DNA from 4 places in the Celeribacter sp. genome. Region 2 is predicted to be linked to each of the others. Evidence: riboswitches for the same ligand, from Rfam matches in the RefSeq annotation. Region 2 holds a riboswitch; each other region holds the start of a gene.
The links. A riboswitch is a leader RNA that binds a small molecule or an ion and turns the genes downstream of it on or off. The one in region 2 is predicted to bind cobalamin.
Positions count from the first base shown of each region.

Region 1 (7,484 bases), on a different contig from region 2:
TTCATCCCGGCGTGCACCGGCGTGGTGCAGGAGGCAGGCGTGCCACGGCGGCCCTCGATCTCGACGGCGCAAAGACGGCAGGAGCCAAAGGCCTCAAGGCTGTCGGTGGCGCAAAGCTTCGGGACTTGGATACCAAGATCAGAGGCCGCGCGCATCACGGACGTGCCTTCGGGCACGGTGATTTCCATGCCATCGATGGTCAGCGTCACCGGCTTGCCCGTCTTGGCGGGGGTGCCGCGGTCGATGTCGTCTTGGATGCCGGTCCCGTTTTCCCAGGGAATGATGAAGTCTTTCATTCTGCGGCCTCCTTCTGAGCGGTGTTGGGCGCGAATTCTTCGGGGAAATGGCGCAGCGCGGAGAGCACCGGATAGGGCGTGAAGCCGCCCAGCGCACAGAGCGAGCCGTCGGTCATGACTTCGCAGAGGTCTTCCAAGAGTGGGATGGCGCTGGCGTCGCCCTCCTTGATGCGGTCGAGCGTTTCAACGCCCCGCACCGCGCCGATGCGGCAAGGCGTGCATTTGCCACAGCTCTCCACCGCGCAGAATTCCATCGCGAACCGCGCCATCGACAGCATATCCGCCGTGTCGTCAAACACGACGATGCCCGCGTGACCGATGAGAGCCTTTTGCCCATCGAACTCTTCGTAGCCAAAGGGCGTGTCGAATTGATCGGTGTGAAGATAGGCGCCCAGAGGGCCGCCGACTTGAACGGCTTTGACCGGACGCCCGGAGGCGGTGCCACCCGCGACCTCGTTCACCAGCGTGCCAAGCGGCATGCCAAAGGCGGTTTCGAACAGCCCGCCGAATTTCACATTGCCCGCGATCTGGATCGGCATGGTGCCTTTCGAACGCCCAAGGCCGAAGTTGGCGTAATGCTCCGCACCCTTGGCGAAAATCGCCGGCACGGTCGCCAGAGAGATCACGTTGTTCACCACGGTCGGACGGCCCAAAAAGCCCTCAAGCGCCGGAAGCGGTGGCTTGGCGCGGACCACGCCGCGTTTGCCTTCGAGCGAGTTCAAGAGCGAAGTTTCTTCACCACAGACATAAGCACCCGCACCGACGCGGACTTCCATGTCAAAGGCGCGGCCACAGCCCAACACATTGGTCCCCAACACGCCCGCAGCCCGCGCGATCTCAATTGCTCGACGCATCACGGCAACCGCATCCGGGTATTCGGATCGGGTGTAAACGTAGCCCTTCGTGGCACCGCAACCGAGGCCCGCAATGGTCATGCCTTCGATCAAGGTGAAGGGGTCGCCCTCCATGATCATCCGGTCGGCAAAAGTGCCGCTGTCGCCCTCGTCGGCGTTGCAGACGATGTATTTCTGCGGCGCTTTCGCAAGCCGCACCGTGTCCCATTTGATGCCGGTCGGGAAACCCGCGCCGCCACGACCGCGCAGGCCGGAGAGTTTCACCTCGTCGATGATCGCGTCTTGCGACATGCCAATCGCGCGCTTGAGGCCTTCGAGACCGCCGTGCGCCTCATAATCGGACAAAGACAGCGGGTCGATCACGCCGCAGCGCTCAAAGGTCAGCCGCGTCTGGCGGGCAAAGAAGGGGATGTCCTCGACCGTGCCCAGTGTCTCGATCTGACCATCCAAAAGTGCGACCACGTCGTCCTCGGAGATCGGCCCATAGGCCAGACGCGCACCGTCTTTTTCGATCTCGACCAGCGGCTCCAGCCAGATCATGCCACGGGTGCCGTTGCGCACGATCTCCGCTTTGAGGCCGCGTGCGGCGATCTCTTGCGTCAGTTTTGCGGCCACCTCATCGGCGCCGAGCGCCTTGGCGGCGCTGTCCATGGGGACGTAAATCTTCATGCCGAGCCCCCCGTTTTCGTGGCTGCGAGCGCTTTTTCAACGCGGGCTTCATCGGCGCGTGCGATCAACTTGTCATCCAGCATCGCAGCGGGCGCGCAGGCGCAGAGGCCCAAACAATAGACAGGCTCTACCGTCACTTTGCCGTCCGGCGTGGTGCCGTGCCAATCGAGGCCGAGTTTCTCCAAAAGCCGCTCCGCCAAAGCCGTGCCCCCCATCGACTGGCAGGCTTCTGCGCGGCAGATTTTCAGCACGTGCTTGCCAGCGGGCTTTTCGCGAAAATCGTGATAGAAGGAAATCACGCCCTTGAGTTCAGCCCGCGTGATCGTCAGCGCCTTGCAAAGGGGCGCATGGGCTGCCTCGGGAATCACTCCAAAGCTCTCTTGCAACGCATGTAACATGGGCAAAAGCGGGCCTTCGAGATGGGCGTGAGCAGAGATGATCTCCGCAATCGTCCCGTCATCATACGGGGAGCTGGCTGGCGTCATGGCTGACCTCTTCGGATACGACCGTATACATTTCTCCCATGAGAGCATGGCATGCATCGCGAAATCAATATCGATAAATCGTCAAACGATAGTCAAAACCTATCATAAAAGTTCCGATATGCGCCGCGCTTCAGCCAGCAAAGCGGCCAAAACCGGCGTATTCGGATCGCGGTGCGGCGCAATCAGGCCAACACGATGCCCAACTTCACCGCCGGTGAGCGGAATGAGGTCCAGCGGCTTGCCCTGTGTCAGGAACCGCGCGATGCCTTCGGGCAGGACGGTGACCCAGCCGCCGCTTTGCACATGGGCGATCAACACCACCGTGGAATTCGATTCGACGCCGACCTGCGGCACCACGCCTGAGGCGCCCAAGTTGCGGTCAATGATCCGCCGATTCTGCATCTCCGGCGACAAGAGACACATCGGCACCCCGTCGAGATCGCTCCAATCCACCGATTTTCGCCCCGCAAAGACGCCGCCACCGGCGCTCACCACCATATAGCGCTCCCCATAGAGTGGCACGGCACTAACCCGCCCCAGAGGTTCGTTGTCGAGATAAGTGAGGCCCGCGTCCGTCTCGAGATCGTCCAGCATGGTGAGGATTTGCGACGAGGGACGCGAGAGGATCGTCAGTTTCACATTGGGATGCGCCGCGCTGAACACAGTTGAAATCCGCGCGGCCCAGGTGAGCGCCGTCGGGATCGCGGCAAGGCGCAGCTGGCCCGACAACCCGTGCCGGGTCGCGCGCATTTCATCGCGGAGCTGGCGGCTGTCGGCGACGATCTTGCGCGCCCAGACGAGGGCGCGTTGTCCCTCCGGCGTCAATCCGCCGAAGCGAGAACCGCGAAAGATGAGCTGCACCCCCAACTGGTCCTCAAGCTGTTTAATCCCCGCCGACAGGCTGGGCTGAGTGATGCCGAGAGCCCGCGCGGCGCGGCCGAAATGGCCCTCCTTGGCGACGGCAATGAACATTTCAAGCTTGTTGAGCATGGCGAAAACCTGATCGAGGCGATGCGTTACGATAGATATATCATATCGACTGTGGAGAGGTCATCTCTCCTCTTGGCGCGACCTTTCAGGACCGCTAAGACTGGCCTCCCGACAGGAGGACCAGATTTGAGCACGCCCACCGATCCGCAAACATCTGCGCGCATTTCGCGCACCATCGCCACCGACATCGCCGCCTCCACGGCGCAGGTCACCGCCGCCATCGGGCTTTTGGACGAGGGCGCGACCGTCCCCTTCATCGCGCGCTACCGCAAAGAGGTGACGGGCGGTTTGGACGACACGCAGTTGCGTTTGCTCAACGACCGTCTGTCTTACTTGCGCGAGTTGGAAGCGCGGCGGGGGACGATCCTCAAATCCATCGAGGATCAGGGCAAGCTGACCGACGATCTCAAACGTGCCATCGCAGGCGCAGAGAGCAAATCGACGCTCGAAGACATCTACCTGCCCTACAAGCCCAAGCGCCGGACCAAGGCGATGATTGCGCGCGAGAACGGGCTTGAACCGTTGTTGGAAGCGATCAAAGCGGACCGTTCCGCCGATCCCGAAAAGCTTGCCGAAGGCTTCATCACCGAGGCCGTGCCAACCGTGAAAGACGCCCTCAACGGCGCGCGCGACATCGCCACCGAAGAGCTGTCGGAAAGCGCCGATCTCTTGGGCAAGCTGCGCGATTTCATGCGGCGCGAGGCGCTTGTGACCGCCAAAGTCATCGCGGGCAAGGAACAGGAGGGCGCGAAGTTTTCGGACTATTTCGACCATTCCGAAAAATGGTCCGACATCGCCTCGCACCGCGCTTTGGCAATTCTGCGCGCGGCGAAAGAAGAGATCGTCACCATGGACATCGCGCCTGAGCCAGAAGAGGGTGCGGCGCGCGCCATTGCCATGGTCGCCTCTTATCTCGGCACCTCGACCGAGCAACCCGGCGATTTGTGGCTACGCACTGTCGCGCGCTGGGCGTGGCGGGTGAAATTCGCCATCTCGCTGCACATCGATCTGTTGGGCGAGCTGCGCCAACGCGCCCATGAAGATGCAATCACGGTGTTTTCGCGCAACCTCAAGGACTTGCTTCTGGCCGCCCCTGCGGGCGCCAAGGCCACCCTTGGCCTCGATCCGGGCATCCGTACAGGCGTCAAAGCCGCCGTGGTGGACGCCACGGGAAAGGTTTTGGACACCGCCACGATCTATCCGTTCCAACCGAAAATGGACGTGCGCGGGGCGGAGGCAAAGATCATCGACTTGGTGAGCCGCCACAATGTCGGCCTCATCGCCATCGGCAACGGCACGGCGAGCCGGGAAACCGAAAAACTGGTGGGCGAGACGCTGAAACTCCTGCCTCCGGGCGTCAAAGCCCCGACCAAGGTTGTGGTCTCCGAGGCGGGGGCTTCGGTCTATTCCGCCTCGGAACTCGCGGCGCAGGAATTCCCCGATCTCGACGTCTCCTTGCGTGGCGCGGTGTCGATTGCGCGTCGATTGCAGGACCCTCTTGCTGAGCTGGTGAAGATCACGCCCGAAAGCATCGGCGTCGGTCAGTATCAGCATGACGTCGACCAGCGCCGCCTGTCGCAGGCGCTCGAAGCGGTGGTCGAGGATGCGGTGAACGCCGTGGGCGTGGACCTCAACATGGCCTCCGCGCCTTTGCTCGCGCAGGTCGCGGGTCTCGGCCCGTCTTTGGCGCAGAGCATCGTCACCCACCGCGACATTCACGGTGCATTCCCGTCGCGCAAGGCGCTTTTGAAAGTGTCCGGTCTTGGTCCGAAAGCCTTTGAACAATGCGCGGGGTTCTTGCGTATTCGTGAAGGTGACGAGCCGCTCGACGCCTCCTCTGTGCACCCCGAAGCCTATGATGTGGCGCGCGAAATCGTCAAAGCCTGTGGCCGCGACATGCGCGAGATCATGGGCAATCCGACGGCGCTCAAGGGGCTGCGCGCCGAACAATTCGTCACCGGAGACTTCGGCCTGCCGACCGTGCGCGATATTTTCACAGAGTTGGAAAAACCGGGCCGCGATCCGCGCCCTGAATTCAAGACCGCGACGTTCACCGACGGGGTCGAGGACATCAAGGATCTGAAACCCGGCATGCGGCTTGAGGGCACTGTGACCAACGTCGCGGCCTTCGGGGCCTTTGTGGACATCGGCGTGCATCAGGACGGTTTGGTGCATGTCAGCCAATTGGCCGACCGTTTTGTCAAAGACCCGCATGAGGTGGTGAAGGCAGGCGACATCGTGTCGGTCCGCGTCACCGAAGTGGACATCCCGCGCAAACGCATCGGATTGTCGATGCGCAAGGATGGCGGCGCGCAGGACAGAGGTCAACAGGACCGCAACGCGCAACAACCGCGCGGGAATGCAGGCGGCAAAGGCGGATACGGTGGCAAACCCCGTGGCAGCAACGCGCCCAAGCCCCGCACCTCCGAGAGCCAAGGCGCCTTTGGTGCTGCGCTTTTGGATGCGATGAAAAAGAAAACATGACACAAACGCGGCCTTCCGCAACGTGATGCGACCAAAGCATTGGCCGGAGAATCTTGACTTCTCCGGCCATTTCGCTTTTCTGCACCCATTCAAGTTCCGGCCCAGCCGGATGAAAAGGGAACACGGGATGATCCGGCAGAGCTGCCTATGATCAAAGCCGTGGCTGCCCCCGCAACTGTGAACGGTGAGCGACGCCAAAACACCACTGGGACGATCCCGGGAAGGTTGGCGACCGCTGCGATCCGTGAGCCAGGAGACCTGCTTGGATGATCACCCTTTCCCGGACGCGGGGTGCGTCACGGAAGCGGCTGTCCGCAGCGGTGACGCCCTCACTGTCTGCGGAGATCTCCTCCACAGGCCCAAACGGATCACGGGAAGCCTCGCGCTTCTTTTCAGGAGGATACCCCATGCACGCCCTTACCAGCCTGCGTTTTTCACTGCTGGCAACAGCCGCATTCACCTTGCCACTCGCCGCCCTCGCCCAAGACGCGGGCGAGATTTACACTCTGGACGAAATCGTCGTCTCCGGAAGCCTGACGCCCGTCGCCAAAAGCGAAACGGGTGCGACGGTGGAGACGGTGGACGAAGAAACCCTTGCGACCCCGAGCGAGACTGTTGCCGATATCCTTGATAGCCTGCCGGGCGTTACCGTTAGCAAAAACGGTGGCATCGGCGCCTCTGCCACTCTGCGCATCCGTGGCCTCGGGTCCGAATATGTCGGAGTGCGCCTCAACGGCATCGACATCACCGACCCCTCCAGCCCGCAATCGGCCTATGACTTCGGCGGCTTGCGCTCCTACGGCATCGCCGCTGCCGAGGTCGTGAAAGGCTCGCAATCCGCCCTCTACGGGTCCGAGGCCATTGCCGGTCTGATCGAAATGAACACCACGCCTCAAACACCGGGCTTGTCCTTCAGTGCCGAAGCCGGCAGCTACGGCACCTACTCCGCCGGCGTGACGAACATGATCGAAAGCGAGACCGGCCACATCGCCTTTAGCCTGTCGCATTTCAAGACCGATGGCTTTTCGAGCATGTCGGACAATGACGAAAAGGATGGCTTTGAAGAGACCTTCCTGACCTTCGGCATGGAACATGACGTCAATGATCTCGTCACTTTGGGCGTGACAGGGTTCTACCGCACCAGTGACCTCGAATACGACACAAGCTTTGATGTCGGCGCAACTGCCACACGCGACCAAAAGGGCGTGCGGACCTATGCCGATTTCACAGTTGGCCAGTTCTCACATGAAGTGAGCGCCTCCTTCTTCCAGTCTGATCGTGTCTATGGCTCTGGGGCATCCAGCTATTACTACTCCAGCGAACGCAAAGAAGTCAGCTACCTCGGGTCAACCGACCTTTCAGCGATGACCTCCCTGACCTTCGGCGCTGAATATCTCGAAGAGTCCTTTGATGGCGCTGGCAATGGCCTTGATCGCAACAAAGCGGTCAAAGGCGAGTTGCTCATGGAACCCATGGCTGGGCTGAACCTCTCCGCGGCCTTGCGTTACGACGATCACTCCAAACTCGGCGAGCACGTCTCCGGGCGGCTTGCGGCGGCATGGGAAGTCACGCCCGACTGGATCGTGCGTGGAGTGTTAGGCACTGGTTTCCGCGCACCTTCCCTCTCCGAACGTTATGGCTGGGGCGGCAACCCGGACTTCACGGAAGAAACCAGCCGCAGCTCAGAGCTGAGTGTCGAGCGCCGC
Region 1 covers NZ_JBLWTA010000002.1:386,388-393,871, forward strand. Annotated here, with positions in the region: gene fdhF (formate dehydrogenase subunit alpha) at 1-296, opposite strand, end outside; gene ACN0X0_RS04570 (formate dehydrogenase beta subunit) at 293-1,819, opposite strand; gene ACN0X0_RS04575 (formate dehydrogenase subunit gamma) at 1,816-2,304, opposite strand; gene ACN0X0_RS04580 (LysR family transcriptional regulator) at 2,407-3,294, opposite strand; gene ACN0X0_RS04585 (Tex family protein) at 3,421-5,778, shown strand; cobalamin riboswitch at 5,853-6,059, shown strand; gene ACN0X0_RS04590 (TonB-dependent receptor plug domain-containing protein) at 6,186-7,484, shown strand, end outside.
Region 1: it holds a riboswitch for cobalamin, as region 2 does, so the genes downstream of both, ACN0X0_RS04590 (TonB-dependent receptor plug domain-containing protein) here and nrdH (glutaredoxin-like protein NrdH) in region 2, are expected to answer to the same signal.

Region 2 (7,484 bases):
ATGCCGAGGCCCCCACCGCAGAGGTGATCGCCTTTTTCTCGAATGCGGTCAAAAACGGGCTGCGCGCACGGTTGGCGACGCAAAGCATTTTTAGCCGCTCCCTCGTGGTCGAGCTGGTGGAACTGCCCGATGCCGCGCCGGATACGCTGGGCATTTTCGCGGAAACGGCACCTTTGTTGCCCTCTGTCGCCTCCGATCTGCCGGATATGGGCGCCACCGCCGAGGGGCTTTTGCAACGGGTGAACGACCTGCCGGTCGAGGAACTTTTGGATCAGACCATCGCCACATTGGCCGCCGTGGAGAGCCTCGCGGGGGACGAAAACCTGCGCGCCGCCCCCGATGCCTTTGTCGCGCTTCTGGACGATGCGCGCGGCCTCATCGGCAGCCCGGAGACCCAAGCCCTGCCCGCAGAGTTGAACACCGCCGTCTCGGAACTGCGCGCCGTCGCCGAACAGTTGCGTCAGGCCGATGCGGTGAACCGCCTCGTCGCCGCACTTGATGCCGCCGAAGAGGCCGCCACCTCCGTCACGGATGTCGCGGGCAAGATTGACACGGCGACCGAGACCCTGCCCGCTCTGATCGCGGATTTGCAGGCGCTCACCGAAAAAGCCAATGCGCTTGAGGTCGAACAATTCTTGGCCGCTGCCTCCGCCTTTCTCGAAGGCGCGGACCGCCTGGTCGACACGCCCGACATGCGCGCGCTTCCGGCCAGCTTGACCGGCGCGTTGGACGAGGCGCGCGAGGCCTTGGCCGAATTGCGCGAAGGCGGCTTGATCGAGAACACCAATGCGACGCTGGCCTCTGCGCGCGAAGCGGCGTCTGCGGTCGAGGATGCCACCGCGAACCTGCCGGAGCTGTCGCGCCGGATCGAGGCGCTGGTGGCCGAGGCCGAGCGCACCCTATCGGATTACGGCTCGCAATCCAGTTTCAACCGCGAGACAATTTCGTCGCTGCGCGAAGTGCGCGCCGCCGCCGAAGCGCTCAGCAAACTCGCCCGCGCCATCGAGCGCAATCCCAATTCCCTCTTGTTTGGACGGTGATCGATATGGTTCGTTTTCTCCCCCTCGCTCTTCTGGCCCTCACCGCCTGTGGCGGCACCGAGCCGCGTTATCTGATCGATAGCGCCCCCGCAGCGACCACGGCCGAAACCACGCAAGTGCGGATGCAGGTGGCGACGCTGGAGATGCGCGAGGTCTCCCTACCCGCCTATGCCGAAGAGTCGCAGATTTTGATCGAGGGGGCGGATGGCGCCCTGACGCCTTTGGACAACGCGCTCTGGGCCGACGAGCCACGCCGCGCCGTGACCCTGCGTCTGGCGGAGGCGATTTCGCGGGGCGGCTCCGCAACGGTCGCCGCCGAGCCTTGGCCGCTTGAAACGCCTGCGCAGGCCGCTGTGCATGTGCAGGTTTCCGATATGTTGGCGCGCGCGCCAGGACGATCAGAGGGACAATCAGAGGGACAATTTGTCCTGAAAGGTCAGTTTGCGGTTTCCTCTTATGACCATGTTGTGCGAGAACGGATCAGTCGGTTCGACATCTCTGTGCCATTGCCGGATGCGAGCCCCGCAAGCATTGCCCGCGCATCGGGTCAAGCGCTGCAAAATTTGGCGATTGAGATCACCCAAGACCTGCGCCGATAACTTTCTCCGATTCAATTCCTGTCAAGCGCTATCTACATATTGACAGTAGACCCCCTCAGGAAGCTATATGATGTTGCTTCGGTTCCATCGACTCGTGTCGGTGGCTAAGAGGGAAGATCGGTGTAAATCCGGCGCTACCCCCGTAACTGTAAGCGGTGAGCGAGGTTGAAAATGCCACTGGGGCCGCCCTTTGAAAGGGGCTCTGGGAAGGCCAGCCAAGCCATGATCCGCGAAGTCAGGAGACCTGCCAAAGCGGAACAGAACCACGAACGGAGGGTTCGGGGGCGCGGGGTTTCCGCTGTCCTCGGCACGACACAAGAGGACAAAGAGCAATGACCGCCCAGACCGCGACCCAGAACGCCACCGACACCATCATCGTTTACTCGAAACCCGCCTGCGTGCAATGCACCGCCACGACGCGCGCGCTCGATGCCAAAGGCATCAGCTACGATGTGATCGACCTGACCCAAGACGACGACGCCATGTCCCGCGTGACCGGCCTCGGCTACCGTCAGGCACCTGTTGTCGTCGCCGGTGAGGATCACTGGTCCGGCTTTCGTCCCGACATGATCGCACGCCTGTCCTGATCCGATGTCAGACGTGTGTCCAGAGCCGGCGCTGCCAAGCGGCTTTCCGGATATCGTCTATTATTCTTCCACTTCGGAAAACACGGTGCGTTTCGTCGACAGGCTCGGCCTTCCGGCGAAACGCATTCCGATCTCTCCGAAGGATACGAGGCCGGTGATCGACCGGCCTTTCGTCCTGATCTGTCCGACCTATGCGGATGGCGAGGGGCGCGGCGCGGTTCCGAAACAGGTGATCCGCCTCTTGAACGATCCCGACACCCGCGCGCTGCTGCGTGGTGTGATTGGGTCTGGAAACCGAAATTTCGGCACTTTGTTTGCCAGCGCGGGCGATGTGATCGCCCGGAAATGCAATGTCCCGCTGCTCTACAAATTCGAGCTGGCGGGATTTGACAATGACATCGCGCGGGTTCGCGCCGGATTGGAACAGATGGGCCGGAACCTCGGCCTCGCACAAATGGGGGATGCGCCATGCTCGACGATGGCTTGAAGAGTGGCCAAAAATCTGGCCTGAATGGCACCACGGATTATCACGCGCTCAACGCGATGCTCAATCTCTACGACGAGAACGGGCATATCCGTTTTGAGGCCGACCGCATGGCGGCACGTCAATATTTCCTGCAACATGTGAACCAGAACACCGTGTTCTTTCACTCGCTCGACGAGAAGCTCGGCTATCTCGTGGAGGAAGGGTACTATGAGGCGGCGGTTCTGGACCAATATTCCAAGAACTTCATGCGCAAGATTTGGGACGACGCCTACGCCAAGAAATTCCGTTTCCCGACCTTCTTGGGCGCCTTCAAATATTACACGTCTTACACGCTGAAAACCCGCGACGGGCAGCGCTATCTTGAGCGCTATGAGGACCGTGTGGTGATGACCGCGCTGGCTCTGGCGCGCGGTGACGAAGCTCTGGCTTTGTCCTTCATGGACGAAATGCTGTCGGGTCGTTTCCAGCCCGCGACGCCGACGTTTTTGAACGCAGGCAAGCAATCCCGTGGCGAGTTGATCTCTTGTTTCCTTTTGCGTCTCGAAGACAACATGGAAAGCATCGGTCGCGGCATCAACTCCGCGCTGCAACTGTCGAAACGCGGTGGCGGTGTGGCGCTTTTGCTGACCAACATCCGCGAGCACGGCGCGCCGATCAAAGGTATCGAGAACCAGTCTTCGGGCGTCATTCCGGTGATGAAGCTCCTCGAAGACAGCTTTTCCTACGCCAACCAATTGGGCGCACGTCAGGGTGCCGGTGCCGTTTACCTGAACGCGCATCACCCTGATATTATGCGGTTTTTGGACACCAAACGCGAAAACGCCGACGAGAAAATCCGCATCAAGACGCTGTCTTTGGGCGTGGTGATCCCCGACATCACCTTTGAGCTCGCCAAGAAAAACGCCGATATGTATCTCTTCTCCCCGCATGACGTGGAAAAGGTCTACGGCGTGCCCTTCTCTGAAATCTCGGTCACCGAGAAATACGAAGAGATGGTGGACGACAAACGCATTCACAAGAAAAAGATCAACGCGCGGACCTTCTTCCAGACCATCGCGGAAATTCAGTTCGAAAGCGGCTATCCCTACATCATGTTCGAGGACACGGTGAACCGGATGAACCCGATTGCGGGTCGCATCAACATGTCGAACCTCTGTTCCGAGATTTTGCAGGTCAACGAGGCCTCCGAGTTCAACGATGACCTGTCCTATAGCCACCTTGGCACCGATATTTCGTGCAACCTCGGCTCGCTGAATATCGCGAAAACCATGGACGGCAAGGATCTGGGCCAGAGCGTCGGCACCGCCGTGCGTGCGCTGACCGCCGTGTCGGAAATGTCCGCGATTGACTCCGTGCCCTCGATCCGTCGCGGCAATGACGAAAGCCATGCCATCGGCCTGGGCCAGATGAACTTGCACGGCTTTTTGGCCCGCGAGCACATCCATTACGGCTCCCCCGAAGGCGTCGAATTCACCTCCGTCTATTTCGCCGCCGTCGCCTATCACGCGATCCGCGAGAGCAACGCTTTGGCGCGCGAACATGGCGAGAGCTTCAAAGGCTTTGCCGACAGCGACTATGCCAATGGCAGCTTCTTCGACAAATACACCGACCGCGATTGGTTGCCGGAAAGCGAAAAGGTGACATCTCTCTTCGAAGGCATGGACCTGCCGACCCGCGAAGACTGGGCCAAGCTCAAAGAGGCGGTGATGAAGGACGGGCTTTACAACCGCAACCTTCAGGCCGTGCCGCCGACCGGGTCTATCTCCTATATCAACAATTCGACCTCCTCGATCCATCCGATTGTGTCGAAAGTTGAGATTCGCAAAGAGGGCAAGATCGGCCGCGTCTATTACCCGGCCGCCTTCATGTCGAACGAGAACCTAGACTACTACCGCGATGCCTATGAGATCGGGCCGGAAGCCCTGATCGACACCTATGCGGCGGCGACCGAGCACGTCGATCAGGGGCTGTCCCTGACGCTGTTCTTCCCGGCAGAGGCCACCACGCGCGACATCAACAAAGCGCAGATTTACGCGTGGAAAAAAGGCATCAAGACCATATATTACATCCGCTTGCGTCAGGCTGCCCTTGAGGGCACCGAGGTGCAAGGCTGCGTGTCCTGCACGCTCTGAGGAGAAAGAGTATGAAAGACATGACCGATATCCGCATTCCGCGCGCGATCAACTGGAACCGTCTGGAGGACGACAAGGACCTTGAGGTCTGGAACCGTCTGACGGTGAACTTCTGGCTGCCGGAAAAAGTGCCGCTGTCGAACGACATTCCGAGCTGGGCGACGCTCAAGGATTTTGAGAAAACCCTGACGATCAGGGTGTTTACGGGCCTCACGCTTTTGGACACGATCCAGAACACCGTCGGCGCGCCGTCTCTCATGCCCGATGCGGTGACGCCGCATGAAGAGGCCGTTCTGACCAACGTCGCCTTCATGGAGGCCGTCCACGCGCGGTCTTATTCCTCGATCTTCTCGACGCTCTGCTCAACGAAAGAGGTGGACGAGGCCTTCCGTTGGTCCGAAGAGAACCCGCATCTGCAAGCCAAGGCGCGGGCAATTCTCGAGACCTACGCGCCCGGAAACGATCCGCTGAAACGCAAGATCGCTTCGGTGTTCCTCGAAAGCTTCCTGTTCTATTCGGGCTTCTACCTTCCGATGTATTGGTCGTCGCGCGCGAAGCTCACGAACACCGCCGATCTCATCCGGCTGATCATCCGCGACGAGGCGGTGCATGGCTATTACATCGGCTATAAATTCCAGCGCGGTATGGAGAAGCTGCCGGAAGCCGAGCAACAGGCGCTCAAGGACTATGCCTATAGCCTTTTGTTCGAGCTTTACGAGATCGAGAACCAATACACCGAGGAGCTTTATGACGAGATCGGCCTGACCGAGGACGTCAAAACCTTCCTGCATTACAACGCCAACAAGGCGCTGCAAAACTTGGGCTTTGAGGCGCTTTTCCCGCCGGAGGTCTCCGAGGTGAACGCCGCTATTCTCGCCGCGCTCAGCCCCGACAGCGAGAACCACGACTTCTTCTCCGGGTCGGGCTCCAGCTACGTGATCGGCAAGGCGGTCGCGACCGAGGACGAAGACTGGGATTTCTGATCTCGGGCATCGCAAAACCAAAAACGGCAGGCCGCAAAGCCTGCCGTTTTTCATTTGTGATATAACCTCTTAGCGGATCGCCAAACCGGCCTCATCGAACAGATGCGTGCGGCCCTCACCGAATTTCAGCCCGACCTTTTCACCCGGCTGATGTGGCGCATCGCCCAGATCACGAATGGTCATCTGCCCCGCGCCGTTTTCGGCATCGACGATGATGTAAGTGTCGGCGCCGAGGTATTCGACCACATCGACCACACCATCGAGATCACCCTCGCCGGGCGACACGATGGAAATGTGCTCAGGCCGAATGCCCAGGTCCTTGCCCTTATCGCCCTGTCCCGTTGAGGCTGCCGGAATGACGTTCATTTTCGGAGAACCAATGAACTGCGCGACGAAGAGGTTGCCGGGGCGTTCGTAAAGCTCTTTCGGCGAGCCAACCTGCGCGATCTTGCCCGCTTCCAACACGACGATGCGGTCCGCCAAAGTCATCGCCTCGACCTGATCGTGGGTCACATAGATCATCGTGGATTTCAGCGAACGGTGCAGTTTCGCAAGCTCATAGCGCATCTCCACGCGCAGCGCAGCGTCCAAATTCGACAGCGGTTCATCGAACAGAAACGCCGTCGGATCGCGCACGATGGAGCGGCCAATGGCGACACGTTGCCGTTGCCCACCGGAGAGGTCTTTCGGACGTCGGTCGAGATAGTCGTCGAGCTTCAAAACCCGCGCGGCCTCGTCGACCTTTTGCTTGATCACATCCTTCGGCTCACCAGCGGCTTTCAAAGCAAAGCCCACATTGTCGCGCACCGACATATGCGGATAAAGCGCATAAGACTGGAACACCATCGCGAGGCCCCGTTTCGATGGCGGCTCGGCGGTGGCGTCACGCTCGCCCACGAAAATCTTGCCGCGAGAGGTCTCTTCCAGACCCGCAATCATCCGCAATAGCGTCGATTTCCCACAGCCGGACGGCCCCACAAAAATGATGAATTCGCCTTCGTCGATCTTAAGATCAACGCCCTTGATCACCTGTACGTCGCCGAACCATTTCTCGACGGCCTGTAGCTCAATGCTCGACATCGCTTACTCCTTCACAGTCTGTTGCGGGGCACGGGTCTGACCGCACCACGTCAGCCAGACGGCAGCCGTCCAGCCAAAGGAGGCCCCGCCACAGGGCGTGCCATCCATCGGATCGTAATATTCCCAAAACCCACCGCCCTCGATCAGGCGCGCGGTCTCGTCGCGAAGCCGCGCTTCGGCCTCTTTGCGGCCCATGTCCTTGAGCCCCATGGCGATGAGCGAATTGACCACCGGCCATGTCGGCCCGCGCCAATAGCGCCGCGGCTCGAACCGTTCGCTGTCCGGGTCGGCGGAGGGGATGCCGTAGGACACCTTGTCCCAAATCCGCGCGAAATGGGCGTCCAGCGCCGGGCGCGACACCCCCGCGAGATAGGACAAGAAGGCCCCCGATCCCAAGACATTCGCGAAGTTTCCGGTCCGCATGTCATAGGCGTCGAACCAGCCCTTTTCGGCGTTCCACATCTTGTCGAGCCCCTCACGAAGCTGCGCCTCTTGCGCCTGCAAATTGGTGACATCCTCACCCAAGATGCGCCCCAAGGCGATCAGGTCAGAGAATGCCCGCAGAAGCACAAAGGT
Region 2 covers NZ_JBLWTA010000007.1:201,898-209,381, reverse strand. Annotated here, with positions in the region: gene ACN0X0_RS11770 (MlaD family protein) at 1-1,040, shown strand, start outside; gene ACN0X0_RS11765 (PqiC family protein) at 1,046-1,639, shown strand; cobalamin riboswitch at 1,702-1,906, shown strand; gene nrdH (glutaredoxin-like protein NrdH) at 1,972-2,226, shown strand; gene nrdI (class Ib ribonucleoside-diphosphate reductase assembly flavoprotein NrdI) at 2,231-2,713, shown strand; gene nrdE (class 1b ribonucleoside-diphosphate reductase subunit alpha) at 2,695-4,845, shown strand; gene nrdF (class 1b ribonucleoside-diphosphate reductase subunit beta) at 4,857-5,828, shown strand; gene ACN0X0_RS11740 (ABC transporter ATP-binding protein) at 5,898-6,908, opposite strand; gene ACN0X0_RS11735 (MGH1-like glycoside hydrolase domain-containing protein) at 6,912-7,484, opposite strand, start outside.

Region 3 (7,484 bases), on a different contig from region 2:
CTCACCTTAAGACGGCGGCGCAGCTCGTTGATCTCTTCGAGTGTGTACCAGCGCTGACGCCCGTCCTCTTCGACATAGCCCTGCGGCAGGGACGGGTCGGCAGCCAGACGGCCGCGCATGGTGGATTGGTTGACCTTGAAGATGAGCTCCGCCACCTCCCAGCTCGAAAATCTGCGGAGCGTCTTCTCGCGCTCAGGGGAATAAGTCTGCTGCCGGATAAATCCCTGCATCTTGAGCGACTGGGCCTGTAGTCGCGACAAGTCTTCATGGGTAAACATTGTGCCTCCTGTCCCCGCGGGGACGCTTTCTATTATCTGTTTCGGATTTACGCGGAAAATAGAAAAATTGCAAAACCTAAAAGCGTAAATTAAAGTAAAAGCGTCAAAAGCGCTGAATTGAAGAAAACCCCTGTGTTTTCTACCGCTCCCTAGGTGCTGTCTGATTCGGAACAGAGGCCGTGAGCATGAGCGTCAGGGGCGGAACCTCTCGGGGATAACCCGCTAAATAGGGGGTCAGCTTCGGGTCTTCCGCTATCTATTGGGGGACATTTTGCCCCCAAATAGGGGACAACCAGCGTGTCCCCCTATACCATTAATACCTTTCTTTTTCTTTTTTTGAGGAATTTGGTTGGGATGATGCCAACAGGAGTCGCTTGACAGAATCGACGAACTCAACGCAAATTGTTTCAAGATCATAAAAAACGCCGAGAGCGCGATTGTTCGGAGGGTTTCACCTTTGACGCGGACATCTCGGGAAACATTCTTCGGAATGATTGAGGCAAAGACGTATCCCGACACGAGACACGGATGCGGCGACGGATAAAAGCAGAGAGACCTCTGCGAAGGGCGAGACAGATGTTGTCGATCAAACCGGTGGGTCCGCAGGCCGCCGCAGTCAAATACGATGTGCTCACAGCACTCGGGACCTATGCGCTCTCTCAGCCTAAGGGCAAACAAGTGCTTTGTCTCCGTCTCATGACCCTCATCACAGCACGCTACAATTGGCAGCGCAACGAGCTTGCCATCGGTCAACGTGAAATCGCGCGGATGTGGCGCGTCGAGGAACGGACCGTCAAACGCGAGATGGCCAAGCTCCGCGCCATGGAATGGCTCCTCGTCAAGCGTCAAGGCGCGCGGGGACGGGTGACGCAATATGCGCTGGCTTTTGAAAAGATCCTTGAGGACACGCGGCCGATCTGGGCCGACGTCGGGCCGGATTTCGAACAGAGGATGGAAGGGCGAGGGGACACCCCGCCAGAGACCGATGCGAAAGTCGTGCCGCTTCAACCGCAGGGCAGGGCGGTCGCGGCACCTGAGGTCGATAGCTCAACGGAATGGGGGCTGGCGCGCAGTTTGATCTATGCGGAAGACCCCGCACGCTATGCGAGCTGGATCGCCGCCCTGAGCCGTGGCGAAAGGGTTGGACGCAGGCTCTACCTCACGGCCCCGAGCCGCTTTCATGCGCATTATGTGGCCACCCATCTCAATGCACTCTGCCTAAGCGCGGTCAAACAGGTCGATGGCGATGTGGATGAGGTGATCATCCTCGGGTAAGACCGAGAGGGCCGTAGAGGCTTGCCGCGTCTATTGTTTACGCCACGGATTGCTCGATCGCTTGACAATAGAACGCAACTCACTCAATCAAAGGGTGCATTGGTTCCTGCCGTTTGGCAGGTGAAAAGGGAATGTGACAGGGTCTTTGTCAAAACGAGGACCCAAGCGCAGCCGCCCCCGCGACCGTGACCGGAAAGGGTGCTTTGGGCCACTGGCTTTCGAGCTGGGAAGGTGAAGCAACCGCAGAACGCGACAGAGGCGTTCGAAATCCGCAAGCCGGGAGACCTGCCAATGTTGATGATGACCGGCGAACGGGGTGTTTCGCGACCGGGAGGAGAGGGCCGGTCGTGATCTTGACCTTTGTTCCCTGTCCACTGGCGCGTTTCTCCCAAAGCCACCGGAAGGCCATTGGCGAGAGGAACGGGCAAAATGCCAACGATTTTATCTGTTTGCACCACCTGCAAGCGTGACGATGCCGATCCCACGGACGAGACGCGGCCGGGTACGTATTTGTTGCGGGCTCTACGTGATCATGGCGCCCCGGACGATGTGGTGATCCGCGAAGTCTCCTGTCTCTCCGCCTGTTCAAACGGCTGCGCTGTGGCGCTCAGTGAGCCGGGCAAATGGTCCTATGTCTACGGTCGAATGACCGCCGCCGATGCCCCCGACATTCTGGCCGGCGCCGCCGCCTATGCCGCCACTGAAAACGGCCTTGTCCCGTGGCGCGAGCGCCCTGTGATCTTTCGCAAACAAAGCCTCGCGCGCATCCCCCCTTTCCCGACATTTGAGCAGGAGTAATGTCATGACCAATCCTAATTCCGATTTGGCCAAAATCCCGGTCACCGTGATCACCGGTTTTCTCGGCGCGGGCAAAACCACGCTTGTGCGCCACCTGATGGCCCATGCGGGCGGGCGCAAATTGGCCGTTTTGGTCAATGAATTCGGCACCGTGGGCGTCGATGGCGACATTCTGCGGCAATGTGCTGACGAGAATTGCCCTGATGAGAACATCGTCGAGCTGGCGAATGGCTGCCTGTGCTGCACTGTGGCGGATGATTTCATCCCGACGATCGAGGCGTTGATGGCGCGGCCGCAAAAGCCTGATCACATTCTGATCGAAACCTCCGGGCTTGCGCTGCCCAAACCGCTGCTGAAGGCGTTCGACTGGCCTGCGATCCGCTCGAAAATCACCGTGGACGGGGTGATTGCGCTCGCGGATGCCGAAGCTGTCGCCGCCGGACGGTTTGCGCCCGATGTGGCCGCCGTCGATGCGCAACGTCTGGCCGATGACAGTCTCGATCACGAGACCCCGCTCTCTGAAGTGTTCGAGGATCAGATTTCTTGCGCCGATCTGGTGCTCTTGTCTAAGGCCGATCTGGCAGGGGAGGCGGGTCTTGCGGCGGCGCGCGCGGTGATCGAGGCCGAAGTGCCGCGCAAACTGCCGATCCTGCCGCTGACCGAAGGTGTGATCGACCCGAAAATCGTGCTGGGCCTCAACGCCGCTGCCGAAGACGATCTGGCCGCGCGCCCCTCGCATCATGACGGGGCGGATGACCACGAGCATGACGATTTCGACACGGTGGTGATCGACCTGCCGGAGATCGACGATCCGGCCCCATTGATTGCCGCCATCGAGCGCCTCGCGCGCGAGCAGAACATCCTGCGCGTCAAAGGTCATATCGCCATCACCGGCAAGCCGATGCGCCTTTTGGTTCAGGCGGTGGGCGCGCGGGTGCGCCACCAGTTCGACCGACCCTGGGGCGCCGACCCGCGCCGCTCTGCGCTGGTGGTGATCGGCGAACATGACGACGTGAACGAAGCGGCGATCCGCGCCGAACTGCTTGGGTTTCCCGCCTGATGCACGTTACCTTCCGCGAAAGCCACGGCCTTGAGGAGACCGAGGTGCCGACCGATCTGGGGCAACGCCCTGCCGATCTGGTGGTGCTGTCGTTCTCTGACAGTGATCTGGGGGCTTTCGCGGCGGGCTGGCGGCGGGCAGGGGCCGAGCGCGGCTTGCCAACGCTTCGCCTCGCCAATCTGGTCAATCTGCGCCATCCGGTGTCGGTCGACACCTATGTGGAAAATACGCTCTCGGGGGCCAAAGGCATTCTCGTGCGGCTGATCGGCGGCGAGGCCTATTGGCCCTATGGCCTTGCCAGTCTACAGGACCTCGCCCGACGCAAGGGGATTGCGCTGGCGATCCTGCCCGCCGACGGGCGCGACGATCCGCGGCTCGATGCGCTGTCGACGGTGCCGATCCCGGTTTTGCGACGGCTCAAAACCCTCTGCGATGCGGGCGGTGCGGTCGCGGCACAGACGGCTTTGGCGGAACTTGCAAGGGCCTCGGAGCTTTCAGTCCCGCCCGTGACGGGGGAAACGCAAATTCCCCCCCACGGGTTTTACTGTCCCGACGCGGGTCCGATAGAAACCCTTGGAAACACAGGCCCGCTGGTGCTTGTGAGTTTCTACCGCTCCTATCTGGCCGCCGCCGACACTGCGCCGATTGATGCGTTGATCACCGGCCTGCGCGCGCGGGGATTTGCCGCCTACGGAGTCTTTGCGCAGTCGCTCAAAGCACCGGGATTTGGCGCTTGGCTGAGCCGATCCCTCGGCCCGCGCAGGCCCGCCTTCGTCGTCAATGCCACCGCCTTTTCTGCGCAGAATCCGGAGGGACAAACGCCCTTCGACGGCTTTGAGTGCCCAGTGTTTCAGGTCGCGCTTTCCACCGCGCGGCGCAAAGAATGGGCCGGGGCCGAGCGTGGGTTGTCGCCCGCCGATTTGGCGATGCATGTTGTTTTGCCGGAGGTGGACGGGCGGCTGCACGCGGGCGTCGTGTCGTTCAAAGCGCCAGAGCCGCGCGATCCCGATCTCGAATATTCCCGCTTTGTCCATCGTGCCGATCCAGAGCGGATCGCCGCCGCATTGAACCGGATCGAAAACTGGCATCGGTTGGCCTCGACGGAGGCGCAGCACCGCCAGTTGGCCGTGGTGCTTTCGACCTATCCGGGGCGTCCGTGGCAAATGGCCCATGCGGTCGGTCTCGACGCGTTGGCCTCGACGGAAGCGCTTTTGGAGCAGGTGCAGAGCGAGGGGTATCTGGTCGGTGACGGGCCGGGGCCAGAGGCGCTTTCCACCGCGCGCCTGTCGTGGCCGTTGAGCGCCTATCATGCGGCGTTGGCACAGCTTCCGCAGCAGCTTCAGAAGGATCTGAACGCCACTTGGGGCCTTCCTGAACGCGATCCTGCCGTCAAGGACGATGCTTTCCACTTCGTGGCGATGAAGCGTGGCAATGTCCTCATTGCGCTGCAACCCGAACGCGGCGATCCACGAGATCGCGACGACAGCTATCACGACCTCGACCGCATTCCCCGCCATGCCTATGTCGCCTTTTATCTCTGGCTGCGGGCAGAGGGGCTTCACGCGATGGTGCATATGGGCGCGCATGGCACGCTCGAATGGCTGCCGGGCAAGGCGGTGGCGCTGAGTGCGACCTGCTGGCCCGAGGCGCTGTTGGGGCCTTTGCCGATGATCTATCCCTTTATCGTCAACGACCCCGGCGAAGCGGCACAGGCCAAACGGCGGATCGGGGCCGTGACTTTGGGACACATGCCCCCGCCGATGCGTGCGGCAGAAGTGCCCGCCGGGCTGCGACATCTCGAACAGTTGCTCGATGAATATTCCACCGCAGACGGTCTCGACCCGGCGCGCCGCGATCGCTTGATCGCCGATATTCAGCTTGAGGCACAGGCCAGCGGCGTTTCCGAAGACCTCGGAATCCCGCATGAGGCCAATGCCGCCGAAGTGCTCACCCGGATTGATCGCTTTGTCTGCGACATCAAGGAGAGCCAGTTCGGCGACGGCTTGCATGTCTACGGGCAGGGGGAGTGCGCCGCAGAGGAGCGTGCGGGGATCAGCGCCGCGCTCTCTGGTCGCCGTGTCTCGCCGGGGCCGTCGGGTAGCCCGGCACGCGGGCGGACGGATGTCCTGCCCACCGGACGCAATCTTTTCGCGGTCGATCCACGCGCCGTGCCGACCCGCGTGGCCCATGCGCAGGGTGTGAAACTGGCCGAGGAGCTGTTGCGCAAACATTTGCAGGATCATGGCGACTGGCCCAAGGGGCTGGTCGTCGATCTCTGGGGCTCGGCCACGATGCGCACAGGCGGCGAAGAGTTCGCCATGGCGTTGCATCTGGCGGGGCTGAAACCCGTTTGGGACGAGAATGCGGCCCGCGTGTCCGGCGTTGAGATCGTGCCGCTGGCGCTTTTGGACCGCCCCCGTATCGACGTGACCCTGCGGGTTTCGGGCCTGTTTCGCGATATTTTCCCCGGTCTGGCGCAGCTTTTCGAAACCGGCGCCGATGCTCTGGCGCGGCGGGATGAAGATGTCGCTGACAATCCTTACCTGACGCGGATCGCGCGGGTCTTTGCCCCCAAACCCGGGCACTACGGTCTGGGCATGGGGGGCTCCCTCGATCAATTTACCCCCGAAGCGCGCCAGATGGCGGGAGAGGCGTGGCTGGCCGCGTCTTCTTACACGATTTCGCAAACGGGCGAGATTGCGCCTGATCGCACAGCGCTCGAAACCCGTATGCGGGGCGCGGACAGTTTTGTCCATGCGCAGGACCTGCCGGAAAGCGATGTGCTCATGGCTTCGGATTATGCCGCCCATGAGGCTGGATTTGCCGCCGCTCTGGCACGGCTCGGGGCGCAGAGGCCTGCGCTTTACCACTTGGACGCGACCCAGCCCGACCGCCCCCGCGCGCGCAGCCTGACCGAAGAGATCGCCCGCACGGTGCGCGCCCGCGCCACGGATCCGGCCTGGGCGGCGGGCATGATGCGGCACGGGTTTCGCGGTGGGGCGGAGATCGCGGCCACATTGGATCATCTCGCGGCTTTCGCGCATCTGGCACAGGTCGTGCCCGCGCATTTGTTCGATCTTTATCACGAGGCCACTCTAGGGCGCGCGGAGGTTGTGGCTTTTCTGGATCGCGAAAATCCCGGCGCTTTGCAGGCCATGCGCGAGCTCTTTACGCGGCTGGCGGAGGCCGGACTTTGGCAGACGCGGCGCAATTCCATCGCGACCACGTTGGAGGAGGACAGATGAGTTTCAAGGTGCAGGGCTGGTGCCCCGGCGCATTGCGTCCGATGGCGTCTGGCGACGGCTTGGTGGTGCGGGTGCGCCCGCCGTCCGGGCGTTTGACAGAGAGGCAGGCGAGCGGCATTGCGGAGGTGGCACAGCGCTACGGCAATGGGGTGATCGACCTGTCGGGGCGGGCGAATGTGCAAATCCGGGGCGTGACGCCAGAGACCCATGCCCCTTTGATTTCGACGCTCCGAAAGCACGATCTGATCGACGCTGATGTCGCCGCGGAAACCCGGCGGAACATCATCGTCACGCCCTTTGCCGATGCCAGAACATATCGTTTGGCGGAGGCCTTGCAGCGCGCCTTGGGGGACGCGCCTGAGCTGCCCGGAAAATTCGGGTTCATCCTCGATTGCGGGGCTGCGCCGGTGATGACGGATGTGCAGGCCGACATCCGGTTTGAGCGAGCGGCGGATGGCACGCTGCTTTTGCGTGCGGCGGGCTGTGATCTGGGCGCGCCCGTGACTGAGGCGGCGGCGGCGGAGGCCGCACTGGCTCTGGCGCAGTGGTTCCTTGAGGCGGGCGGCGTCACCGACGGGCGCGGCCGCATGGCGCAGCTGATCGCAACGGGTGCCCGCCCCGAAGGCCAGCTTGCCCCCGCGATTGCACCCGCGTCCGCCCAGTTTCAGGCCCAATCTCAGGCGCAGTCTCAGCCTGTGCCGGGGATCGTGAAACAGGGGGCTTTGGTCGCCTTCGCCTTTGGCCAGATCGACGCGGACACATTGGGGGCGCTTGCCGCGCTTGGGCCCCTGCGGGTGACCCCGTGGCGCATGATCTTGATCGAAGGCC
Region 3 covers NZ_JBLWTA010000013.1:65,673-73,156, reverse strand. Annotated here, with positions in the region: gene ACN0X0_RS16865 (AAA family ATPase) at 1-278, opposite strand, end outside; gene ACN0X0_RS16860 (hypothetical protein) at 855-1,553, shown strand; cobalamin riboswitch at 1,637-1,861, shown strand; gene ACN0X0_RS16855 (DUF1636 family protein) at 1,983-2,351, shown strand; gene cobW (cobalamin biosynthesis protein CobW) at 2,356-3,411, shown strand; gene cobN (cobaltochelatase subunit CobN) at 3,411-6,656, shown strand; gene cobG (precorrin-3B synthase) at 6,653-7,484, shown strand, end outside.
Region 3: it holds a riboswitch for cobalamin, as region 2 does, so the genes downstream of both, ACN0X0_RS16855 (DUF1636 family protein) here and nrdH (glutaredoxin-like protein NrdH) in region 2, are expected to answer to the same signal.

Region 4 (7,484 bases), on a different contig from region 2:
CGCCGCCACCGCCCTCATGGACGCGGAGGTCGAGGTCGAGGTGATATGCCCCGACACCGCCCCCGCGCCCGCCTCCCGTTTGGCGGGCGGGATGCTTGCGCCGTTTTGCGAGGGTGAAAGCGCCCCCGACCTCATCGTCACGCGTGGACAGGTCGCGATTGACTGGTGGGCCGCTCATGTGGATGTGACCCGACACGGCACGCTGGTCGTGGCCCCGCCCCGCGACGCGCAGGAACTCGACCGCTTCGCCCGTGCCACGCGCGCGCATCGCTGGGTCACGCCCAATGCGTTGGAACCCGATCTCGAGGATCGCTTTGCCCGTGGCCTCTATTTCGAAAGCGAAGCCCATCTCGATCCAACCGCAGCGCTCACTGCGCTCAAGCGCAGGCTTTTCGCGCAGGGCGTCGTGTTTCGCGACGGCGCACCACAGGGGCGGATCGTGGACTGTCGCGGCATGTCCGCCACCGAGATGCTCCCCGATCTGCGCGGTGTGCGGGGCGAGATGCTTGAGGTTTACACGCCCGAGGTCATGCTCTCGCGGCCCGTGCGCCTGCTGCATCCTCGGTTTCCCTGTTACATCGTGCCGCGCGGCGAGGGGCGGTTCATGATCGGGGCGACCATGGTCGAATCTTCTCGCTCCGGCCCGATCACGGCGCGCGCGGCGATGGAATTGCTCTCAGCGGCCTATAGCCTTCATCCCGCCTTTGCCGAGGCCGAAATCATCATGACCGGCGCCGACCTGCGCCCGTCTTTTCCCGACAATATCCCGGCCCTGCGCCGCAAGGAAACGGGGTTTCACATCAACGGCATGTATCGCCACGGCTTTCTGATGGCCCCCGTTCTGGGCATGGAGCTGGCCGGGCTTTTGACACAGGAGAGCGCCGATGCGCATTGAATTGAACGGACAGTCTGTCGAAACCTCAGTCCCCACGCTGGCCGCGCTGATCACGGAGCAAAACTATGAGGCGCGCTCTGTCGCCTCTGCCGTTGACGGGCAATTCGTGCCGCGCGACGCGCGCGAGGGGATCAACCTGACGGCGGGCATGAAGATCGAGCTTCTTTCGCCGATGCAAGGGGGCTGACATGTTCTACGGCACCGAGTTGAAAAACCGCCTGCTGCTCGGCACGGCGCAATACCCCTCCCCCGACATCTTGCGGGCGGCCATCGCGACCTCTGGCACGGAGGTGATCACCGTCTCGCTTCGTCGCGAGGGCGCAGGCGGCGCGGGGTTTCGTGACATTCTCAAAGACAGCGGATGTCGCATCCTGCCCAACACGGCAGGCTGTCACAGTGCCCGCGAAGCGGTCACCACGGCGCAGATGGCGCGCGAAGTCTTTGGCACCAATTGGATCAAACTCGAAGTGATCGGCCATGCCGACACGCTACAACCCGATCCCTTCGCCTTGGTCGAAGCCGCGCGCATCCTCTGCGCCGACGGGTTCGAGGTCTTTCCCTATACGACCGAAGACCTGATCCTCGGCGAAAAACTGATTGAGGCCGGGTGCCGCGTGTTGATGCCGTGGGGCGCGCCGATCGGGTCCGGCCAAGGGCTGCGCAACATCGAAGGCTTACGGACCATGCGCGCGCATTTTCGCGATGTGCCTCTGGTGATCGACGCCGGGATCGGCGCGCCATCACAGGCCGCAAAGGCGATGGAGATGGGCTTCGATGCGGTGCTTTTGAACACTGCCGTGGCCAAGGCCGTCGATCCCGTGGCCATGGCAGAGGCATTTTCCCGTGCCGTAAGCGCCGGGAAACAGGCCTATGACGCGGGCCTCATGCCGCGGCGCGATATGGCTGAGGCCTCCACCCCGGTGTTCGGCATGGCGGAGCTTTTGGCATGACGCTTGATCCGTTTTATCTCATCGTCAGCCATGTCAGTCAGTTGGAACTGCTCGTGCCGCAGGGCGTGCGCCTCGTGCAACTTCGGATCAAGGATCAGCCCGACGACGAAGTCCGCCGTCAAATCCGCCGCGCCCGCGATTTTTGTGCGGTGCATCGCGCCCAACTTGTGGTGAACGACTATTGGCAGGCCGCGCTCGAACTGAAATGTCGCTTTGTGCACCTCGGCCAAGAGGACATGGACACCGCCGATTTTGCCGCGCTCAGGCGTGCCGAGGTCCGTTTCGGACTTTCCACCCATGACGAGGAAGAGTTGGACCGCGCGCTGTCGCTCGATCCGGCCTATGTCGCCTTGGGGCCGGTCTATCCAACGCTTTTGAAACAGATGAAATGGGGGCCGCAGGGGCTGGATCGGGTGCGGGCGTGGAAAGCGATGGCCGGAGACACTCCTCTGGTGGGCATCGGAGGCCTGACGCCAGAGCGCCTGCCCGGCCTCTTTGAGGCGGGCGCAGACAGTGCCGCCGTGGTGACCGACATCGCCACGGCCACCAACCCCGAGGCCCGCTGCGCAGAATGGATCAAAGCCACGCGGGAGTATGTCAAATGAGCCGCTACGCCAGACAGATATGCCTCGCCGGTGTTGGCCCCGAAGGTCAGGCCCGCCTCGGAGCGGCGCGGGTTCTGGTCGTGGGGGCCGGCGGGTTGGGGGCAACGCTTTTGCCGCAACTCGTGGGCGCGGGCGTCGGCTTTATCCGCCTGCTTGACCCCGATCTGGTCGAGGAAAGCAACCTGCATCGTCAGACGCTTTTCCGGATGAGCGATCTCGGCCAGCCCAAGGCCCAGATCGCCGCAGATACGCTGACCGGTCTGAACCCCGATGTCACTCTGGAGGCGCATGTCGCCCGGTTGACGCCTGCCAACCTGCCGCACTGGTCGCGGGATGTCGATCTGATCGTGGATGCCGCCGACAGTTTCGCCACAAGCTATGCGCTCTCAGATCATTGCCACCAAAGCGGACAACCGCTGATCAGCGCCTCCGTGACCGGCAGGCAAGGCTATGTCGGCGGCTTTTGCGGCGGGGCCCCCAGCCTGCGCGCGGTGTTTCCCGACCTGCCGGACGTCATGGGGTCCTGTTCGGAGACGGGTGTCATGGGGCCGGTGGTCGCCAATATTTCGGCACTGCAAGCCCAGATGGTGCTTGCCGTTTTGCTGGGCCAAGACCCCTCGCCGCTGGGACAGTTTCTGTCGGTGGATCTGATGGGCTGGCGCGTCAACGGGTTTCGGTTCGACAGCGCGCCGGAGCCGTCTCGGGCCAGCCCCGCCGTTTTGGCGCTGGAACAGATCACGCCAGACGATCTGGTGATCGACCTGCGTGACACGCCCGACGTGGTCCCGACCCCCGCCCCCGGCCAAAGGGTCGTCCTTGTCTGCGCATCGGGCCTTCGGGCCTGGCGCGCCGCGCGCGGCTTTGCCGAGACGTCTGAGGCCCATGTCGCCATCGTCGGGGTCGGCACATAGGACCTTAGCGTCGGTCACCTTATGGGAAAATTTCGAACATCTATCGCCCGGGAACGCGATCTTCACTTGACCTCATTCCCCGTCCCGCGTTTATCTGAACCCCTGTTTGGTGCCTGATGACGCGCAATGCTGAGGGCTCAATCGGGAACGGGGAAGGATGTCGCGACACGCAGCACCCAAAGCCCCGGCCGCCCCCGCGACTGTATGCGGTGAGCGCGCTCCCACACACCACTGGAGAGCCCCGTCGGGATCTCTGGGAAGGGGGAGTGGCGCTTTGACCCGCGAGCCAGGAAACCGGCCAGCAGCCACATCAACCGCCGTCGGGTGTGACGGCAAGGAGTACGCGATATGCATATTGAACCGGGCATCGTCACGGGTGCCAAAATCGTCTTGAGCTATGCCACTGCGGCAGGCGCAGGGCTCTATACCCTCAAATCCGCCATTGAGACGATCCGTCAGCAAGGGCTTGTCTCTCTGGCCGGGCGGGCGCTCATTGCCACCGCCGCCGTCTTCACATTCTTTCAGGTCCTGCCACATCATCCGGTTGGCGTGTCCGAGGTGCATTTGATCCTCGGCTCAACGCTGTTTCTGATCCTGGGCGCAGCGCCCGCCGCCATCGGTCTGGCGCTTGGGTTGCTGGCGCAGGGGCTGTTCTTCGCGCCCTTCGATCTGCCGCAATACGGGATGAATGTGACGACGCTTCTGGTGCCGCTCTTCGGGCTTCAGATGCTGGCCAAACGCGTGATCGCGCCCGGCACCGCCTATGTCGATCTGAAATATTCACAAGCTCTGGCGCTCTCGACCGCCTATCAGGGCGGGATCGTCCTTTGGGTGGCTTTCTGGGCGATCTACGGTCAGGGCGTGGCCAATGTGAGCCAGGTGATGAGCTTTGGCGCCGCTTACATGACGGTGATCCTGATCGAACCGCTTCTCGATCTGGCCGTTCTGGCGCTGGCGAAACGGGCAAAATCCCTGCAAGGCAGCGGGTTTGTTACGCCGCGCCTTTATGCCTGAACTCAACCGTGAAAAGACGGAATACGAGGGGGGCTTCGGCTCCCCTTTTTTGAGAGGCCTACCATGATCGACTTGAGCTTGATCGGCATCGGCACCGGCAATCCCGATCACATCACCCATGAGGCCATCGCGGCGATGAATGCCGCCGATCTGATCCTCATCCCTTTGAAGGGCCCGGAAAAGACCGAGCTTGCCGAGCTGCGCCGCGCGCTTTTGGCACAGCATCTGACCAATCCCGCCACGCGTCTGGTCGAATTCGATCTGCCGCACCGCGATGCCGAGGGCGCGCCCTACGCGCGGCGCGTCTCGGACTGGCACGACGCGATTGCCGAAGCCTGGGAGCGCGCGATCGCGGCGGCTCTGGGACCGGACCCTGAGGCGAAAGTGGCGCTTTTGATCTGGGGCGATCCGATGCTTTATGACAGCAGCCTGCGCATCGCCGACCGGCTCAAGACGCGACGGCAAATCACACCGCGCGTCATCCCCGGCATCACCGCGATTCAGGCGCTCTGCGCCGCCCATGCCATACCATTGAACAGTGTTGGAGACCCCGTCACCCTCACCACCGGGCGGCAAATCCGAGATCACGGCTGGCCCGAAGGCGCGCAAACCGTTGTCGTCATGCTCGACGGCGATTGCGCCTTTCGAACCCTCGACCCTGAAGGGATCGAGATCTGGTGGGGCGGCTGCGTGGCCATGCCTCAGGAACGTCTCGTCGCCGGGCCGCTGCGCGAGGTGGGCGAGAAAATCGTCACCACCCGCGCCACCCTGCGCGCAGACCTAGGCTGGGTGATGGACATTTACCTCATGCGGCGAAACGCGTGAGCCAACCGTTTCACCTCACTGGCTGGCCTCGGCGATCAGGTGGAAAAACGTGCCGGTGACGCGACCGCCCTCAGGCATCACGCGGACAGACCCCGTTTCGGGCACCTCCGCACCATTCGGATCAACGACGCGCGCCAATGGGGCGTCGGGTTGCGACAGAATATTCGCATAGTGGAACTCATGCCCGCGCAGCGCGTGGCCTGTGGCGAACCCGGGCATCGGCGACATCAGATCGGCACGGCGATACCCCAGATGCATCTTGCGCTTGGCAAAGCTGGTCTCCAGACCGAAAAGCCCCAGCATTTCGTGGCGCTGCCCCTCGGCATCGACGATCCCGGCGCCAAGCGCCATATAGCCCCCGCATTCGCCATGCACCGGGCGAGTTTGGGCAAAATTCCGCACCCCCTCGATGAAAGTGCGATTGCCGGAAAGCCGCCCGGCATGCAGCTCGGGATAGCCGCCGGGCAACCAGCAGACATCCGCGCTTGGATCAGGCGCCTCATCGGCCAGCGGCGAGAAGGGCAAGATGCTGGCCCCGGCGGCACGCCAAGCTTCCATCAAATGCGGATAGACAAAGGAAAACGCCGCATCCCGCGCCAAAGCGATGCGCTGGCCGGGCGGAGGCGCGGGCCTATAGGGGGCAAACGCCCCCCCTTGCGCCGTGGCACACCCCATGATCGCGTCGAGATCGCAATGCTCGGCCACGATCTCGCCCGCATGAAACAGCAATCGCTCCAGTTCTCCGGTTTCCTCCGCCTGCACAAGGCCCAGATGCCGAGACGGCAGTTCGATCCCGGCGGCGCGCGGCAGAACGCCCAACACAGGCAGTCCAATGCTCTCGAACCCACGCCGAACCAAGGCCTCATGCCGGGGCGAGGCGATTTTGTTCAACACAACACCTGCCACCGTCACGTCCGCGCGAAACTGCGCGAGGCCCAAGGCCACCGCCGCCGCCGTCTGCGCCTGTCCCGAGGCGTCGATCACCAAGATCACCGGCCAGCCCATCAGCGCGGCAATATCGGCACTGGCGCCTGTCCCGGTTTCGCCCGGCACGGCCACGCCATCGAAAAGCCCCATCGAGCCCTCGGTCACGATAAGATCGACGGGGAAATCGGTGGTTCGCGCGGCGAGCGCAGCGATCTGCGCCGGCGTCATCGCCCAGGCATCGAGATTGACCGAACTGCGCCCCGCCGCCGCCGCGTGAAACGCCGGATCGATGTAATCCGGCCCACATTTCAGCGGTTGCACCGCAACACCACGCGCCCGCAGCGCCGCCAATAGACCCAGCATCAGCGTGGTCTTTCCCGTGCCCGAAGAGGCCGCCGCAATCACCAGACCGGGCGTCATGCGTCACCGCCTTTTGCGGTTTCAGGAAAGCGCGGATCGGTGCCCACGGGACGATAGCGCCGGTCGTAATCCCCCGCATAAAGCCGACTTTCGGAAAACTCTTCGGCCCCGATGGACCGCCCCACCAGAATGAGCGCCGTGCGCTCCATCTCCGCGCCGATGGCTGTTTTCAGGGTGCCAAGCGTCGCGCGCACCACGCGCTCGTCGGGCCAGCTCGCGCGCCAGACCACCGCGACCGGACAGTCCGCGCCGTAATGCGGTGTCAGCTCTGCGATCACCTTGTCGAGCACATGCACCGACAGGTGAATCGCCAGCACCGCGCCGGTCTTGGCAAAATTCTCAAGCGTCTCACCCGGCGGCATCGCCGTCGCTCGCCCCGAGGTCCGGGTCAGCACCACGGATTGCACGACACCGGGGAGGGTCAGCTCAGCACAAAGCGTCGCGGCGGCGGCGGCGAAACTCGGCACGCCGGGGGTGACGTCATAGGGGATGTCCAGCGCCCTCAGACACCGCAGTTGCTCCCCCATCGCCGACCAAACCGACAGGTCACCGGAGTGTAGCCGGGCCACGTCGTGCCCCGCCCTATGGGCCGTGGCGATTTCATCGATGATCTCATCAAGGCTCAGGGGCGCCGTGTTGACGATCCGCGCACCTTCCGGGCAATGGGACAACAGGGCCTCGGGCACGAGGCTCCCGGCATAGAGACACACCGGGCAGGCGGCGATCAGGTCCCGACCGCGCAGCGTGATCAAATCCGCCGCTCCCGGCCCCGCACCGATAAAGTGAACCGTCATCTTCCGTCTCCTTCTGCGACAGCGATGGTCACGCCGCCGATGATTTTGCGTGTGTTCAAAAGTCGCGCGTTCCGCCCCGCCACCACGAGCGCGGCGGCTTCGGCCACCGATCCTGTGCCATGGGCGGCAAGGGAAGCCTGCGA
Region 4 covers NZ_JBLWTA010000013.1:53,636-61,119, forward strand. Annotated here, with positions in the region: gene ACN0X0_RS16765 (FAD-dependent oxidoreductase) at 1-895, shown strand, start outside; gene thiS (sulfur carrier protein ThiS) at 885-1,082, shown strand; gene ACN0X0_RS16775 (thiazole synthase) at 1,084-1,845, shown strand; gene ACN0X0_RS16780 (thiamine phosphate synthase) at 1,842-2,450, shown strand; gene ACN0X0_RS16785 (ThiF family adenylyltransferase) at 2,447-3,361, shown strand; cobalamin riboswitch at 3,452-3,679, shown strand; gene ACN0X0_RS16790 (energy-coupling factor ABC transporter permease) at 3,710-4,375, shown strand; gene cobF (precorrin-6A synthase (deacetylating)) at 4,439-5,200, shown strand; gene ACN0X0_RS16800 (cobyrinate a,c-diamide synthase) at 5,216-6,547, opposite strand; gene cobM (precorrin-4 C(11)-methyltransferase) at 6,544-7,341, opposite strand; gene ACN0X0_RS16810 (cobalamin biosynthesis protein) at 7,338-7,484, opposite strand, start outside.
Region 4: it holds a riboswitch for cobalamin, as region 2 does, so the genes downstream of both, ACN0X0_RS16790 (energy-coupling factor ABC transporter permease) here and nrdH (glutaredoxin-like protein NrdH) in region 2, are expected to answer to the same signal.